Regions from separate parts of the Moraxella canis genome, predicted to be linked through region 1. Evidence: predicted binding sites of a transcription regulator. Region 1 holds the regulator's gene; the other holds the start of a gene.
The links. Region 1 encodes PhoB, which activates phosphate uptake and scavenging genes when phosphate is short. Its sites were predicted from a motif close to TGTCATNAANCTGTCATAA; they were not measured.
Positions count from the first base shown of each region.

Region 1 (12,286 bases):
GGCGATGTGTACTTGATGTGTGCGATAAATCATCGCGGCAAAACTTGCCAAAAGTCCGACAACCAAACCGCTATTTAAACCAAAAATAATCGAGGTAAAGAAGGTGATACCAAAACAAATGGCATCGAATTTATCCAGCTGCCACGCGCTGATAAAGGTTTTGGTATCAACCATCGAGATGACAGAGCTGATGATCACTGCTGCCAAAATGGCATAGGGCAGACCTGCCAAATAGCGCCCCAAAAAAAGCAAGATCATTAGCACGCCCAAGGCGCAAATGATGGACGCTAACGGTGTTTTGGCGCCCACAGACAGGTTTAGGCTGGTGCGCGAGATACCGCCTGCGACCGCAAAACCACCAAAGGCACCGCTGGTGATGTTCGCCAAACCCAAGCCCCCAAGCTCTTTGTTGGCATCGTACGGCTCACCGCGTATCCGTGCCTGCTGTGCTGAGATCGTACTTGACGAAATAAAAGCGATCAGCGCGATCAAGAGCGCCGAGGGTAATAAATCTAATAAAGTGGTTACAGAAAAATTGGGAAAAGCGATTTTGGGTAAACCTGTGGGCAAAGGTTGTAGCAATCTGATCTGCATTTGCTCAAATCCCATGCGATGACTGAGCCAAATGGAGAGGGCGACAATTAAAATGACAAAAAAGCGATTGCCAAAGCCGCGCCACTGAGTCGGCAGCCAGCCCCAAATCATCGCCTCACCATAACGACTGATGATCAATAAAAGGGTGACGCTAACCCCAAGTAAAGCTGTCGGCAGATGGATGGGTTGAGTGCTGGTATAAACACTTAAAAACAGGTCAATCAAGCTGTCAGCATTTAAAGGGACACCGATGATGTGCTTGATTTGACTAAAAATAATTAATACTGCTGCCCCGCTGATAAACCCTGAGGCGACGCCACGACTGACAAACTGCATAATCCAGCCCAGACGAATCAGCCCAGCGATCAATAAAATCCCGCCTACCATAAAGGCAAGAATGATGGCAAGTGAGTTGTATTGTAAGCTGCCAGCGGCATAGCCAGTCAGTGCTGATGCGGTCATGATGGCGGTAATGGCCACTGGACCGATAGATGAGACGCTACTGGCGCCTATCCATGCGTAGACAATCACAGGCGCGATGGCGGCATATAGCCCCATAATGGGCGGTAGACCTGCCAAGGCGGCATAGCCCAGGCTTTGAGGGATAACCAATACCGCCATCATAAGCCCAGCAGGGATGTCTGATAGAGCCGTGCGCGGATGCTGAATGAGCTGCAAAACCCAATGAGGCAGTAGATTTTGCACTCTCATCAGTTATTCTCCGTAGATTTTCACACCTTGGGCAAATGCACATTGTTTTTGGCGAGCGGCAAGAATCATGGCATCATGCTCACCATATAAGCGAGAGAGTGTCTCTTTTTTGGCGGCGCGCTGTCTGCTATTGGTGCCCACGCCCCAGCTGATGCTTGGATAGATGCCGTGGCGGCTGCCTGTCACACCGATCCCAATGCCAGAGGCGGATAAACCAATTTGCTCATTTTGAGCTCTTTCGACCAAAGTGGTGACGCGGCGCACTTCTGACTGCAGCTGAGTGCAGTCATAGCTGTGATACATATTGGGATTGACATACTGCGGCGTGATATTGCCAGTAGTGGCACAGCCTGCCAGCGCGACAGCAGAGGCTGCGGTGATCATGAATTTTTTCATCATAAAATCCCTATTAAAATCAATTTTTAGCCTTAACTTAATCATAGATCATAACGCCAAGGCAGATTATCAGCGACGAGAAGCGCACAAAGGGCTGTCAGGTGCTTGCTCAAGCTTCGCCCATTCATCAGGCGTATAGGCATGGATGGCAAGGGCGTGAACCGTGCCACCGCCACTCATCAAAAAAGGCTGAGCCAAGGCATAGACTGCCTGATGGCGAGCAGCCAAGCGCTGCCCCTCAAACGCTTCACTGACAATCAAAAGCTTAAAGTGGCTTTCTTTGCCCTCAAAATAGCCGGCATGCATGTGACTTTCGTTCTGCAATGACAGTGTGCTAGGGCTAAGCGCTTGTAGTGCTGCACTCAGCGCCGCTGCTGTTGGGTTATTCATCATATCACTTAACTAGTTTAATTTGATCAATTAGCGTCTGGGTGCTGCCTGATACAGTGGCATCACCGTTGGCACCAAGGCTTTTAGATTGCTAATGCGATTGGCAGAGCTTGGGTGTGTGCTCAAAAACTGCGGCACGCTGCCACCACCAGCTGACTGCATTTTTTGCCACAAAGTGACCGCAGCATTTGGATCGTAGCCTGCGCGTGCCATCAGCTCAATGCCAATTTTATCAGCTTCTGCTTCTTGGGTGCGCGAGTGCGGTAAGTCCAGTCCCAGCTGACCTGCTAAGCCTACCAGCTGTGCTTGACCGCTTGATAGCCCAAGCGCGCTCACTGCGATACCCAGAACGCCTTGGGTGGCGACGCCTCGGCTGGCTTTTTCGCGAGAATGCTCACGCAACGCATGCGCCATCTCATGCCCCATGATGGCAGCGATTTCGGCATCAGTCAGCTTTAGCCGCTCAATGATGCCAGTATAAAAGACAATCTTACCGCCTGGCATGACATAGGCATTGATTTGATTATCGGTGATGGCATGCACTTTCCAATCCCAGCTGGTCGCATCTGGACGCAGCGCTGTCGTCTGTGGAATCAGATGATTGGCAATGCGGCGAAGGCGCTGAACTTGCGCATAATTATTATCAAGCTTACCTTTGGCGCGCGCTTCATTGATGGTTTGTAGATAGGCTCGATTGGACAGCTGCATGATCTCTTCACTTGAAACCAATAATAGCTGTTTTCTGTCGGCGCCCACCACGCCTGCGCTGGTGGTGCTAGAGCAGCCAGCAATCGGTGCGACAGTGGCTGCAGCCAAAGTCACTGCCAAAACATTTTTTTTGATGAAACTTTGCATACTCATCCCTCGTAGAATGCCTGTGATGTCTTAAAATCGTAACGCTTGTAGTGATTATAAACCAAAGCCTTTTATAAGCCTAGCGATCTAAACAAAAAATTCACAAATTATCATTATTCATAGAATCACTATTTCAGTCGCTATTTTTTAAAAGCCAGTTTATTTAAAGCTCGCCTGACTTGCCTGCCAAAAGCCTTGTCATCAAATTGTCATATAATTTTCATATAACCGTCATCTGTCAGTCATTAAATCGTCATGCACGATTTTTACAATACGCATAACTTATGTGATAAATCTCCTTAGCTTTTAACATCCATATCCTTAATAGAGTTTACCCAACGGAGTTATGATGAAAACGAACATCAAATTGATCAGCCTATCTGTCGCTGCTGTTATCGCGCTAACTGCTTGTAGCAAAAAAGACGAACAAGCTGCAGCGGCTCAGCCAGAACCAGCTGCAACGACAGCAGCTCCAGCTGACGCTGCCCCAGCCGCTATGGAACAAGTTGCTATCAACATCACAGGCGCAGGCGCATCTTTCCCACAACCAATCTATGCCAAATGGTCAGCTGATTTCAAAGAAGCTACCAGCGGTCAAGTGAACTATCAATCAATCGGTTCCTCAGGTGGTATCAAGCAAATCATCGCTAAAACTGTTGATTTCGGTGCTTCAGATGCGCCATTGACTGTGGATGAGCTAAACGCTGAAAACCTAATCCAGTTCCCAACAGTGATCGGCGGTGTTGTGCCTGTGGTGAATATCGAAGGTATCGAAGCTGGCGCGCTTAAGCTAGATGGCGAAACTTTGGCAAATATCTACTTGGGTAAAGTGACGAAGTGGAACGACCCTGCGATTGTTGCACTTAACCCAGATTTGACACTGCCAGATGCTGACATCACCACAGTATTCCGTTCAGACGGTTCAGGCACGACCTTTAACTTCACTGACTACCTAAATAAAGTTTCAACCGACTGGGCAAGCTCAGTGGGCGTAGACAAAGCCATCAAATGGCCAACCGCTTCTTCAGGCGCTGCTGGTAAAGGTAACGAAGGCGTAGCAAGCTATGTTAGCCGCATCAAAAACTCAATCGGCTATGTAGAATACGCTTACGCCAAGCAAAATGGCATGTCTCATGTGGCACTTAAAAACGCCGCTGGCGAATTTGTTCAGCCATCAGCTGACAGCTTCGCTGCTGCAGGTGACATCGATTGGTCAGCAGCACCTGGCTTTAACCAAGTGCTAACCAACTCAGAAACTGCAGGCGCATGGCCAATCGCTGCTGCAACTTTCATCATCGTACACAAAAACCCAGAAAATCCTGAGCAAGTTGCTGGTGTTCTAAGATTCTTTGACTGGGCATACACCAATGGTGACCAAGCAGCGCTAGATCTTGACTATGTACCATTCAGCGACAAAGCGGTTGAGCTGTTCAAGGCAAGCTGGAGCGAAGTGAAAGACTCAAGCGGCAATGCAGTTTATGCACAATAAGCTGCCCTATAAGCTGCGATGACTTCTTGAAATGTGGCTTGTCAGAATTGGCAAGCCCATTATTTCTTAAAATACAGCCAATTTAGCAAAATCAGGGGAATTCCCAAATGACCACCCAAAATTCAGCACTCGCCGCCAGACTCAGTCGCCAAAAGCGACTTGATGGCGCTTTTGTTTGGACAACCAAACTGTCTGCGCTGCTTGTACTTTTGACTTTAGGCGGTATCATGCTGTCACTAGTCTTTGGTGCAATGCCGAGTATTCGCGAATTTGGTTTAAATTTTTATACCAGCAGTAACTGGGATCCAGTCGCTGGTCAGTTCGGTGCATTGGCACCAATTTATGGCACAATCGTCACCTCCATTATCGCGGTCGTGATTGCCGTGCCAGTCAGTTTTGGTATTGCTGTCTTTTTGACAGAACTTTGCCCAAACTTCCTAAAAAAGCCATTGGGTATCGCCATTGAGCTGCTTGCTGGTATTCCATCGATTATCTATGGTATGTGGGGTCTGTTTGTCTTTGCGCCTTGGTTCGGTGATACCGTGCAGCCATGGCTGATCAATCATTTGGCAGGACTGCCGATCATCGGTCAGATGTTTGTTGGTGCGCCTATTGGTATCGGTCTTTTCACGGCAGGTTTGGTACTTGCCATTATGATCATTCCATTCATCGCTGCGACCATGCGCGATGTGTTTTTGGTGGTGCCTGATTTGCTAAAAGAGTCGGCGTATGGCATGGGTGCGACTACTTGGGAAGTTGTTACTAAAGTTGTGCTGCCTTATACCAAAGCGGGTGTGGTCGGCGGTCTGATTTTGGGCTTGGGCCGTGCGCTTGGTGAGACCATGGCGGTGACTTTCTTGATTGGTAACACCTTTAATATCAATACAAGCCTATTTACTTCTGGGGTATCGATCACCTCAGCCTTGGCTAACGAATTTGCTGAAGCCTCAAGCGAGATGCATTTATCGTCGCTGCTACACTTAGGTTTGATTCTGTTTGTGATTAGTTTCATTGTATTATCAGCCTCTAAGCTTATGCTGATGAAGATCGACAAGCGAGCTGGAAAATAAGGATAATACCATGATTAATGAAAAAGCAAATTTTGCCAATCGCATCCATATGCCAAAGTATCATCGCCGCCGTGCGGTGAGCCGCTTTGCGATGGGATTGACCGCTGTTGCGATGACTTTTGGTCTGTTTTGGTTGGCTTGGATTTTGGTGACGTTATTTGCCCAAGGTATCCAAGGCTTGATGTCTATGCCAGTGTTTAGTATGGATACACCACCGCCGATGGCCGAAGGTGGTCTGCGTAACGCCATTGTCGGTTCGATCATGATTTCTTTTGCTGGTCTTGCGGTGGGTACGCCGATTGGGATTTTGACAGGCGTGTACTTAGCAGAATTTGACCAAGGCGGCTGGCTTGGTCGTGCCACGCGCTTTATGAATGACATTTTGCTGTCAGCACCTTCTATCGTGATTGGTTTGTTCGTATTTGCTTTGATGGTTCAAGGTCGCGGATTCTCAGGCTGGGCAGGCGTTGTTGCTTTGGCGGTGATTGTGATTCCTGTGGTGGTGCGCACCACAGAAAGCATGCTGCTACTTGTGCCCAATAACCTGCGCGAAGCAGGCTATGCACTAGGCGCGCCAAAATATAAATTGGTCAGCCACATTACCCTAAAATCCGCCAAAGCAGGTGTGATTACAGGCGTGCTGCTTGCTTTTGCTCGTATTGCTGGCGAAACTGCGCCGTTACTATTTACCGCGCTAAATAACCAATACTTTAGCACAGATATGTCTCAAGCGATGGCAAACTTACCAAATACCATCTATCAGTTTGCGATGAGTCCGTATGACAACTGGCATGCTTTGGCATGGGCAGCGGCGCTACTGATCACTTTTGCGGTATTACTGTTAAACATCATCGCTCGTGCTTTATCGTCCAAAGCGCATTAAGAGTCAATTGATCTTAGCCAACATAGCCAAAGTGTTTGAACACTTGCCAAATATAAGGAAAACTCAACATGAATACACTTAACCAAAGTCTGAACCCAACCATGAACACAGCGTTTACTGATAGCAACACCGATGATAAAACTCTAAGCCAAACTGCCGCCAAAGTACAAGTGCGTAATCTTGACTTTTATTATGGTGATTATAAGGCGCTTAAAAATATCAATTTAGATATTTTGGATAAAAAAGTTACCGCTTTTATCGGTCCGTCAGGCTGTGGTAAATCAACGCTTTTGCGCACGCTAAACCGTATGTATGACCTGTACTCAGGCATGCGTGCGACAGGTGAGATTATCTTGGATAACCAAAACATCTTAGACAGCCGCGTCGATGTTAACTTGCTACGCGCGCGCGTTGGCATGGTCTTTCAAAAGCCAACCCCATTTGCCATGTCAATTTATGACAATGTGGCGTTTGGTGTGAAGTTATATGAAAATTTATCTAAATCTGAGCTTGATGATCGCGTTGAATGGGCGCTTCAAAAATCTGCCCTATGGAATGAAGTCAAAGACAAGCTAAAAAAATCAGGTCTATCTTTATCAGGTGGTCAGCAGCAGCGTCTATGTATCGCGCGCAGTGTGGCGACGCGCCCTGAAGTGTTGCTACTAGATGAGCCAACATCAGCCCTAGACCCTATCTCAACAGGTGCGATCGAAGAGCTGATCCATGATCTAAAACAAGATTATACCATCGCGATCGTAACGCATAACATGCAGCAAGCGGTTCGCTGCTCTGACTTCACCGCTTATATGTATTTGGGCGATATGATTGAGATGGGCGAAACCAGCCAAATCTTCAACAATCCGCAAAATCAAGCAACGGCAGATTATATCGCTGGTCGTCACGGCTGATTGATCAAGCAAGAGTCTCTGTCTTGGGCCCAAGCTTTGGTGGGGCGATCAAAGGTGTCGTATTTTGATCGGTCAAAGGGCTTTGGCGGACAGCCCAAGGCGTGCTTAGCACTCCTTGGGTTTTATTTTGGTCGATGTCTTCTTACTTTTATGAATTAATTAAAGTTTGTTAAACGAATTAAGCCATGTTTTGTGGCTGTTATCGGACAATATTTATGTTACAATTTAACTCAGCCCTTACCCAAAAGCCTTATTCAACCTACCCAAAAGCCGTTTTAGGGAGTTCGCCATCAATGAGTGCAAAAATCTTGGTTGTTGAAGATGAGCCTGCCATCAATGAGCTGATTGCGGGGACTTTGGATTTGTCGGATTTTGATGTGGTTCAAGCCTATGACACCCAAGGCGCTTATGTGGCTGTGGTCGACGAAAAGCCTGATTTGATCTTATTGGATTGGATGATGCCACATGGAGAGTCTGGGATTGATTTTGCGCGCAGACTCAAGAAAAACCCAACCACTGCTGATATCCCCATCATCATGCTCACCGCCAAAGGTGAAGAAGATAATAAAGTGTATGGGCTCGATGCGGGTGCGGATGATTATATCACCAAGCCTTTTAGTACTCGAGAACTGATCAGCCGAGTCAAGGCAGTGCTTCGCCGCACAGGCATCGGCATGGGCAAAGAGCTGATGCAGGCGGGTAATTTATCCATCAACACAGCCAGCCAAAGAGTCATGGCAGGCGATGCTGAGATCACCATGAGTAGTACCGAATATCGTCTGCTTTGCTTTTTTGTGATGCACTCAGAGCGTGCCTATACACGCGCTCAGATTCTAGATGCGGTGTGGGGCGGTAATGTTTATATTGATGAGCGTACGGTGGATGTGCACATTCGTCGTCTGCGTAAGCTGCTGGCACCTTATGGGGCAGATACGCTGATTCAAACAGTGCGCGGTACAGGCTATCGGTTCTCGGATAAATAATCATGAAACACTCTGCTGCCGATTTTGGTTTATTGGTAGAGAATTTGCCTGATGGTATCGTGGTCATGGATATGAGCCGCTTGGCGATTGAGTACATCAATCCTGCCGCCAAGCGCTTGCTTGGTATCGCCTCTGATGAGACGCAAGGTCATGCCTTGCCAAGCACAGTGTTTGCAAATAGCACGTTTGAGCAGCTTTATGACATCTATAAAGATCCAAGTTTGCCCCACTCGTTTTGCCAAAATCACCCGACGATTACAGGCAATGTCCTAAACCTGCGCTTGGTGCGACTGACGGATGATCGCTGCGCTGTCATGGTCAAAGATCATACGCGCATGCAGCAGCTTGAGCAGATGCGGACAGATTTTGTGGGTAATGTGTCGCATGAGCTGCGTACGCCTTTGACAGTGATTTTGGGTTATCTTGAGAATTTTACACTGACTGATGATGTTAAGCCTGCGTGGGCGCGTGGGCTCAAACTTATGCGTGAGCAGGCTATCCGTATGAATGACTTAATCAATGATCTGCTCATGCTGTCGCGTCTTGAAAGTGATGAAACCAAGCCGATGGCTGAAGTCAATATGCCGCGCCTGCTGATGCAAGTATTTGATCAAGCATCTGCCAGTAACCAAGCGGGGCATTTGATTGATATTCATCTGGATACCGATAAAAATATTTTGGGGATTGAGGCTTATTTGTACAGTGCGATTATTAATTTGGTTTTAAATGCCATTAAATACACGCCATCAGGTGGGGCAATTGATATCATCTATGAAGAAGATGGCGGTGATGTTCATCTGTCGGTGACCGATAATGGCATTGGGATTAGTAGTGAGCATCTTGGGCGGCTGACTGAGCGATTTTATCGGGTGGACAGTGGGCGTAGCCGTGCGACAGGCGGGACGGGACTTGGACTTGCCATCGTGAAGCATGTGCTAAATAAGCACAATGCCCGCCTAGAAATCAGCTCAGAAGAAGGCGTTGGCTCTACCTTTCATATCATTTTTCCCAAAAGTCAAACCATCTCTACACAGACCTTACAAACACAAGCGATATAACAGATGCCCCTATCAGATACCGAAAAATTAGCCGCTATCGATATCGGCTCAAACAGTATCCACCTAGCCATCGCTGAGCGCCATGGCGATCAGCTTAGACGCATCGCTTCGATGAGCGAAAAAGTACAGTTGGCAATGGGGCTTGATGAGCACAATCACTTATCATCAGCTGTGATCGATCGCGGCATTGAGTGCTTGGCGCGATTTGCAGGGCGTTTGGGTGATGTGAATAACTCTCGGCTGCGTATCGTGGCGACCAATACACTAAGGCGCGCTGCCAATAGCCAAGAGTTTATCGCGCGCGCTAATGATATTTTGCCTGTGCAGATTGAGATCATCTCAGGACGCGAAGAGGCGCGGCTGATCTATCTAGGCGTGTCGCACACCTGCCCAAGTCATAAGCAAAGATTTGTGGTTGATATTGGTGGTGGCTCAACAGAGCTGATTATCGGTAAAAATCTCACCTCCATACTCACCGAAAGTACGCAGGTGGGCGTGGCAGGGTTTACGCAGCAGTTTTTTGGAGATGGTAGCATCAGTGCGTTGTCATTTGAAAAGGCGATTTATGCCGCCCAAAAAGAAATCATCAAGCATGGCAACCGCTATAAAAAAACTGGCTTTGATGAGGCAGTGGGATCATCAGGCACCATTAAGACCATCCAACAAGCGATCGCAGGGTTTGGGCTGGGTAATGAGATCACTTTGGCAGGCGTCGAGCAATTAAAATCGTCTTTGATTTCTTGTGGTCATATCGATGCCATCGATATGGTGGGTGTCAAGTCGCACCGAAAAGCCATTTTCCCTGCAGGCGTGGCGATCTTGCTTGCGATCATGCGTGTGTTTGGGATTCGTCTGCTTAGGTACTGTGATGGCGCGCTCAGAGAAGGCGTGATGTATGACATGTTATCACGCATGGATTTTCATGATGTGCGTGATGATTCGGTGGCGATGCTGATTGATCGATTTGGTGTCGATAAAAAACAAGCCAAACGCGTCGCCAAGACCGCAGGCGCGCTTTTTAATCAGGTGCATGAGCCTTTGGCTTTGGCGCTAGAAGGTGAGCAGATGCTCAGGCGTGCAGCTTTGTTGCACGAAGTGGGGCTTGCCATCGGGCATAGCAGCTATCATAAACACTCAAGCTATCTGCTCAGACATGCAGATATGGCAGGGTTTTCGCGTACCGATCAAGAAAAGCTGTCTTGGCTGGTTCGTTATCATCGCCGCGCCATCAATGGGGATGACTGCGAGCGCATCATCAAAAATGGCGGCGTGGGCTTGGCTTATTTGGCGCTTTTATTGCGCTTGTCGGTTGTCGCCAATCATGGGCGCTTTGAGATGTCTAAGCATCAGCTAAAACTTGCCATTGACGATAATCACTGGCATGTGACCGTAAAAATCGATCGCCCCGAACATCAGGCGTGTGTCATTGATATTCAAGATGAAGCACATTGGTTCGCCAAATGGGGCGTGCGTTTGACTGTGTCAAGCAACTGATAGATAAGTTTGGTGAAATTGTAATGTAAATCAGTGAGTTGCCATCAGATTTCATCATTTTGCCAAATTATTGCAAAAATTTTGTAAAAATGGCTTGACGGCATATATTTTTGGTGTATAATACGCAGCCATACAGCAAATGCTGATCAGCGGGAATAGCTCAGTTGGTAGAGCACAACCTTGCCAAGGTTGGGGTCGCGAGTTCGAATCTCGTTTCCCGCTCCAAATTTTAAAAAGCCCAAATCGAAAGATTTGGGCTTTTTTGTTGTTCAAAATCAAGGGGTTGGCAGCTATTATATCTTGTAGATTGGTTCGGGGATTATTAGCCTGCCATGCTAGCCGTTTGTTTTATTAGTGGAAATAAAAACCACCTTATGCCAAAGCAAATACCTATTGAATACGGCTGATTTGGATTGCGCTCAGCCACTTTTTGAGTCTTGATTTGTGATTTGTGCCGTGAGATCATTGCTAGACTAAAGTATGATAATCTGCGATAGGCTATCCGATCATTCTGCCACTACACACCTGATAAATATAGGTTTTTATGACGACAGTGATTCTGAAACCTTAACCACAATGATCTTTCTATTTCGATCAAGTGTGCTAATGATGGATTTGTATTCAGGTGCGAAGACCTATTTAAAGACATCATTGATCAACTTATTCAGGAAAATATCTTGACCAAAGACAACAAACTTATGATCACTCAAGATGATCAGGGTATAGACTTAGAAGATAGAATCGTAAAATTAAAAACAACGTTAGAGTATCTGATTGATCACTATTAATTAAAATTAGTCAAATCAAGTGAGGGCTGTTAGATAAATTGATATGTTGTATCAATGAAATATCAAACTGGTAAATGCATCATTTGCCCCCATATATTGATCAGATGCCCAAAACTGTCAAACAAGATTTTGGCTGAACGATCATAAAAAGAAGGTAAAATGATGACTGATTTATCCATTTTAGATTTATCCCCATTTCGTCAGGGCGAAAGCTTCGTTCAGGCGGTGGATAATACCGTAGCACTGGCTCAGCATGCCGAAAAATTAGGACTGAGCCGTTTTTGGATCGCTGAGCACCATAATACGCCGTATTTGGCGAGCTCTGCGACCAGTTTGCTCATTCAGCGTGTGCTAGATAGGACGGCGCATATTCGCGTCGGCTCAGGCGGCGTCATGCTGCCCAATCACTCGCCCTTTGTGGTGGCAGAGTATTATGGGACATTGGCGAGCTTATATCCTGATCGGGTGGATTTGGGGCTTGGGCGCGCGCCGGGTACAGATCCTGCGACTGCGCGCGCCATCCGCCGTAATCATGATGATTTTGCGATGAGTTTTCCAAATGATATCAAGGAGCTGCAATTTTATTTTGGTGACGAGACGGATAATGACAAAGTGCGCGCCTATCCTGCCAAAGGCCTAAAAGTACCGCTTTATATCTTGGGCTCGA
Region 1 is NZ_CP139961.1:895,135-907,420, reverse strand. Features, by position in the region: gene U0021_RS04070 (SulP family inorganic anion transporter) at 1-1,305, opposite strand, end outside; gene U0021_RS04065 (hypothetical protein) at 1,309-1,701, opposite strand; gene U0021_RS04060 (BolA family protein) at 1,771-2,091, opposite strand; gene U0021_RS04055 (M48 family metallopeptidase) at 2,122-2,946, opposite strand; gene pstS (phosphate ABC transporter substrate-binding protein PstS) at 3,296-4,435, shown strand; gene pstC (phosphate ABC transporter permease subunit PstC) at 4,543-5,505, shown strand; gene pstA (phosphate ABC transporter permease PstA) at 5,516-6,388, shown strand; gene pstB (phosphate ABC transporter ATP-binding protein PstB) at 6,490-7,296, shown strand; gene phoB (phosphate regulon transcriptional regulator PhoB) at 7,590-8,279, shown strand; gene phoR (phosphate regulon sensor histidine kinase PhoR) at 8,282-9,337, shown strand; gene U0021_RS04020 (Ppx/GppA phosphatase family protein) at 9,341-10,831, shown strand; tRNA gene U0021_RS04015 (tRNA-Gly) at 10,981-11,056, shown strand; gene U0021_RS04010 (LLM class flavin-dependent oxidoreductase) at 11,782-12,286, shown strand, end outside.

Region 2 (5,829 bases), 410 kb from region 1:
TGGGTGGTATGGCAGGATTTTTGGATAAGATGCCAGGCTTAGGCGGTGCCGATATCCAAAAAGCGATGGAAGAAGCCAAGCCTGAAGAAAAAGTCAAAGAAATGGAAGCGCTTATTCATTCGATGACGCCTTTTGAGCGCCAAAATCCAGATAAAATCACCCCAAGCCGCAAGCGCCGTATTGCTGCAGGTTCAGGCAGACAGATTCAAGATGTCAATCGCCTGCTCAAACAGCACAAACAAATGGCAAAAATGATGAAAATGATCAGTCGACCTGACGGCATTGGCAAAATGATGAAAGCGGTGCAAGGTTTGACTCGCGGTATGTCAGGCGGCGGTCCTTTATTTGGTAATAAAGGCGCTAATCAATCAGGCGCGCCAACGATGCAAGAAATGCAAAAATCCATGCAGGATCTGGGTCTAAAGCCAGAAGATATGCCAAGCATGGAAGAGATGCAAAAAAAGATGCAAGAAATGCAAAACCAGCTTCCACCGAACTTTAAAAAGCGTTTTTGATGGGCGGCTGATATGTCAAAGATAATGGCATTTGATACGGTCTTTGAGCAATGTTCGATCGCGATCATGGCAGATGGCGTGGTGATTTATAAGCAGACCGTACCAGGCAGCCGTGGGCAAACTGAGATTATTTTATCTTTGGTGGATGAAGCGCTGTCTAAGACAAATTTTAAATTATCAAACATAGACTGTTTGGCGTTTAATCGTGGTCCTGGTGCGTTTAGCGGCATTCGTATTAATACGGCGGTGGTACAAGCCTTGTCGGTGGCGCACGAGACTTTGTGCGTGGGTGTGTCAAGTTTGGCTGCTTTGGCGGACACAGCGCATCAGCTGCACCGATTTGAAGAAGCATCACACATTACAGCAGTGATGGATGCGCGTCAAGATCAAGTGTATGCCGGCAATTTCATCATTAAAGATGGCAGTATTGAGCCAGTGATCGATGCTCACAATCCCTATGGCAACGAATTTTTGGCAGAGTATGGCAGTGCAGTAGCTGCTGATGTCATCGTCGGCGACGGCGCATCTTTGATTGAGACAAATGCAAAACTTGTGCAGGCTCAGCCCACAGCAGGTGATATCGCTCGACTGGCTTTGAGTGAATATCACCAAGGTCGCGCGGTGCCTGCTGAACGCGCTTTACCTGTTTATCTAAGAGATAATGCTTGGAAGACTTTGGCTGAGCAAGGTAAATGACCGTATCAATCACCATTTATCCTGAGTGTATCTTGATAAATGGTGATGTTTATATAGTTATAAAAGCCAATCCAGTCACGGCTGAGCCGCCGGCTATCATTTAAGGCGGCTGAAGCGAAGGCGTTGCCTACTTTTTTATTTTTGAGATGATTGATGGATATTTTGCTGATTATCAAAGCGATCATAATGGGCGTGGTGGAAGGCATTGCCGAATTTTTGCCCATTTCAAGCACAGGATATCTGATTTTGTCTGCAGATATCATGAATTTTTTAAGTGGTGAATTTCGCAATTTATTCATTGTGTTTATTCAGCTGGGTGCGATCTTGGCGGTCATTTATGATTACTGGGGCAGGCTTTGGGATGCATTCATGGGATTGATGACAGGGCAATCATCCAGTCTTGCCAATCCAAGACAGCTTGGGTTTTCTTTGATTGTCGCAAGCTTGCCTGTGGTGATGGTTGGTTTTACAATGGCGGATTTCATCACTGGTGCACTGTTTCATCCTTTGGTGGTGGCGACCATGCTTATTGTGGGTGCGCTGATTATCATTTATGTTGAAAAAAATCCTCGCCAAATTCATGCGCTAGAAGCTGAGCATATCGGCTTTAAGACAGCGCTTGGCATCGGTCTGTGTCAGTGCTTGGCATTGATTCCAGGGACCAGTCGTTCAGGCTCGACGATTATTGGGGCGCTACTATTGGGGACATCTCGCAAGGCAGCGACGGAGTTTTCTTTTTTCTTGGGCATTCCTGTGATCATTGGTGCTGCACTTCTTGACTTGGTCAAACATTTTGATGCAATACAAACCTTGAGTGACTGGCTGATCCTGCTGATTGGGACAGGGGTGTCTTTTGTTGTCGCACTTTTGTGTATTCGACTGATGGTGGCTTGGGTGAGCCAAAAAGACTTTATGATTTTTGCTTGGCTAAGAATCGCGACAGGGGTTTTGGTGTTGATTGCGTTTTTTGGGTTTAATTATCAAATTCAAGCTTGAGTCATCAACCCAAGCGATCATGATGATATTTTAGAGAGCTGTTGTGCGATTATCACTTCTTTATGACAAGCCAAATACAGTGATTGACAAGCTTTTGTCCATTTGTCAAGCGCATGAGCTGCCACTTGATTTGGATGTGCATCAGCAAGACCAGCTAAACGATAAGCAAATTTTACGGTTTAAACAAACTGGCGACGCACCTATCATTGCTATCTTAAAAAACACACCGATGCTAATCAAAGCCGAAGATAAAACCGTCATCAAATCTGCACTGAACTGGGCAGCGCTTCAGCATCGCATTGTCACAGCAGGGCGTAAGTCAGAGCTGATTTTGCAGGCGTCTAAACTGCAAGCAGGTATGACGGTACTAGACGGTACTGCAGGGTTTGGTCATGATGCGCTGATTTTGGCGAGCAGTGGAGCTAAGGTAACTTTGTGTGAGAGCAACCCTGTGATGGCGCTGCTGTTATATTATGAATATCACACCATGGCTCAAGTGGCGAATTGGCAGGGGCTTTTGGGTCGGATGGACATCATTTACAACAATACCAGTGAGATGACAGGGGAGTTTGATTGTGTGTATTTGGATCCGATGTTCCCTAAAGACAGCTATAAAGCCAAAGTGAATAAACAAATGCAAGCCTTGCATGATTTGGCAGCGCCGCCGACGCAGTCAGAAGCACATCAGCTTTTTTGTCAGTCGATGGATATGCTTAAACCAAGCGGCAAACTGATCATCAAAAGACCGATCGGTGCGCCATATTTTGATCAACAATCACCAGATCATAGCATTCAAAATGAGGCACTAAGATTTGATCGCTATGATAAAAATAGGCACTCAGCCTAAGATTTGGGGCGATGATAATTTGTCAAAGCTTATCATAACAGCAGCATAATGGCATAGTTATATGGGAGAATTTAAATGGATGGTTGGATAATATGGGCATATCTTGCCCTAAATGTGTTGATATTAATACAAAATTTCACGCAAAAAACGCGCATCCGAAAACTGGAAGATGCGTTATTCGTCTATAAACAACAAGAGTGGCTTGAGTACGCAAAATCGCAATCACACTTACCGCAAGTCAAAGCCATCAAAGCCATTCGTACCAAATTCCCAGAGATCAGCCTAAGACAAGCGGTGCAGCTATATGTGATGATAAGTCCGCCAAAAAAATAACTCATGAAAAATCTTAAAACCCACGCACCCATGACCTTGAACGACAAGTTCATCGCATGGCTGCAGCTGACACGCTTTGATAAACCTGTTGGCACTGAGCTGTTATTACATCCAACACTTTGGGCATTGTTTTTGGCATACGCAGGTCAAAAATCACTGCCAAGCATTCAGCACATTGTGATTTTTGCCTTGGGAGCCATTTTGATGCGTGCGGCTGGCTGTGCGATCAATGACTTTGCCGACCGAAAAGTAGATGGGCAAGTCAAGCGCACCAATACAAGACCGCTAGCGGATGGCAGGCTGTCGCCAAAAACAGCGGTGCTCACCTTCGTTGGCTTATCTTTATTGGCGGCGTGTTTGCTGTTTTTTTTACCCAAAGCGGTTTTTTATTGGTCTTTGGGTGCGGTGTCATTGGCATTTATTTATCCGTTTATGAAGCGCTTTACCAACATGCCACAATTGGTGTTGGCAGCGGCATTTGGTTGGGCGATTCCCATGGCATTTGTCGCTGTCCAAGGTGCGCCTGATGTGTGGACTTGGGTGCTGTTTTTTGCCTATATGTGTTGGACGGTGGCTTATGACACCGAGTACGCCATGTGTGATCGGGATGATGATCTTAAAATTGGTGTCAAATCGACCGCCATACTCTTTGGCAGATACGATGTAAAAATCACCATGGCTTTGAATCTTATCTTTACGTTGCTGATGGTGGTCTCATTTTGGCATTATTTTAAAGTGATGCCCAAATGGCTGTGCGTGCTGACATTTGTTCCTGTGCTGATGATGTTTTTTCGACAATATCAGCTCATCGCTGACCGTGAGCGCTTAGCGTGCTTTACCGCTTTTAGAGAAAATGTTTGGGTGGGGCGGTATATTTTGGCGATGACGGTAGTTTTATGTGTGATTTATTTTAGATAATCTTAAAATTATATTAATTTACAAAAATTAACCGTCTATCATTTTAAAGAAACTTTTTGTAACTTTGCTAAATTGTCATCAAGCTGTCATAAACCAAATTTATAATTTGTACAGCTTAAGCAACTAAGTCACTCACTAAAACCTTGAAAACTTAGGTTCTTTGAAGTGGCTTTTTTCATTTATCTTTGGTGGATTTATGGTAAATTCTACAAAACAAGCCACGCCTTTGGCAGCCAATGTATTTTTTGGCTTACTGTTGGCTGGGATGAGCATCTATTTTATTCAATGGGGCTTGGTCTATACAATGCATCAGCAGGTGCTGTTGTTCATGATCGCAAGTTTCTTTGGTATTTTTATGGCATTCAACATCGGCGGTAACGATGTTGCAAACTCATTTGGTACATCGGTAGGGGCGGGCACGCTGTCAGTCACTCAGGCGTTGGCGGTTGCGGCGATTTTTGAGGTATCGGGCGCAGTGTTGGCAGGCGCGGCGGTGACAGATACGATTCGTAGCGGCATTGTCGACATCAGTGAATTGGGCGTCTCTCCAAATCAGTTTATTTATTTGATGCTTTCAGCGCTCGTTGCGGCGGCATTTTGGTTGTTATTTGCGACCAAACGCGGCTTGCCAGTGTCTACAACGCACGCAATCATTGGCGGTATCGTCGGTAGCTCGATCGTTCTTGGTATCAGCATTGGCGGTACGGATTTGGCATTTTCGACAGTAAAATGGTCAAAAATTCGTGACATCGCGATTTCTTGGGTGCTATCACCAGTCTTAGGTGGCGCGCTTTCTTATTTATTGTACAGCGTCATCAAGAAAAATATTTTGGCATATAACGAAAAAGCCGAAGCGATGGTAAAATCCATCAAAGCTGAGAAAAAGACGCTAAAACGCCAACAAAAAGAATATTTTGATACTTTGGCTGATAAAGAAAAGCTGCCATACACCAACGCCATGTTGCGTGACCAAGAAGTCTATAAAGACGGCGATTGCCAACGCGACGACTTGGAGACGGAATACTACCGTTCGGTGTTTGATCTTGAGCGCAAGCGCGAGAATTTGGATACGCTCAAAGCATTAAAAACCTGGGTGCCGCTCATCGCTGCATTGGGTGCGGTGATCATGACAGCCATGGTGGTATTTAAGGGTCTGGCAAATACAGGTCTAAAATTATCTACTTTGCAAGCTGGCTTGGTGATGGGGATGCTTGGTGCGATGGTTTGGCTGACTGCCTTTATTTATACCAAAACAATCCGCGGTAAACAAAAAGAAGATCTAGCCAAAGCCACGTTTGTGATGTTCAGCTGGATGCAGGTATTCACTGCGTGTGCTTTTGCGTTTAGTCATGGTTCAAACGATATTGCCAACGCCGTCGGTCCTTTCGTTGCGATCATGGATGTGATCAAAAATAACGCCGTCGAAGCTAAAGCAGCCGTACCTGCGCCTGTGATGCTGACCTTTGGTGTGGCATTGATTGTAGGTCTTTGGTTTATTGGTAAAGAGGTTATCCAAACGGTTGG
Region 2 is NZ_CP139961.1:491,216-497,044, reverse strand. Features, by position in the region: gene ffh (signal recognition particle protein) at 1-515, shown strand, start outside; gene tsaB (tRNA (adenosine(37)-N6)-threonylcarbamoyltransferase complex dimerization subunit type 1 TsaB) at 528-1,211, shown strand; gene U0021_RS02130 (undecaprenyl-diphosphate phosphatase) at 1,365-2,207, shown strand; gene U0021_RS02125 (class I SAM-dependent methyltransferase) at 2,251-3,054, shown strand; gene U0021_RS02120 (hypothetical protein) at 3,130-3,387, shown strand; gene ubiA (4-hydroxybenzoate octaprenyltransferase) at 3,391-4,305, shown strand; gene U0021_RS02110 (inorganic phosphate transporter) at 4,502-5,829, shown strand, end outside.
Region 2: the regulator PhoB is predicted to act here: its motif matches at 4,379-4,397, upstream of U0021_RS02110 (inorganic phosphate transporter).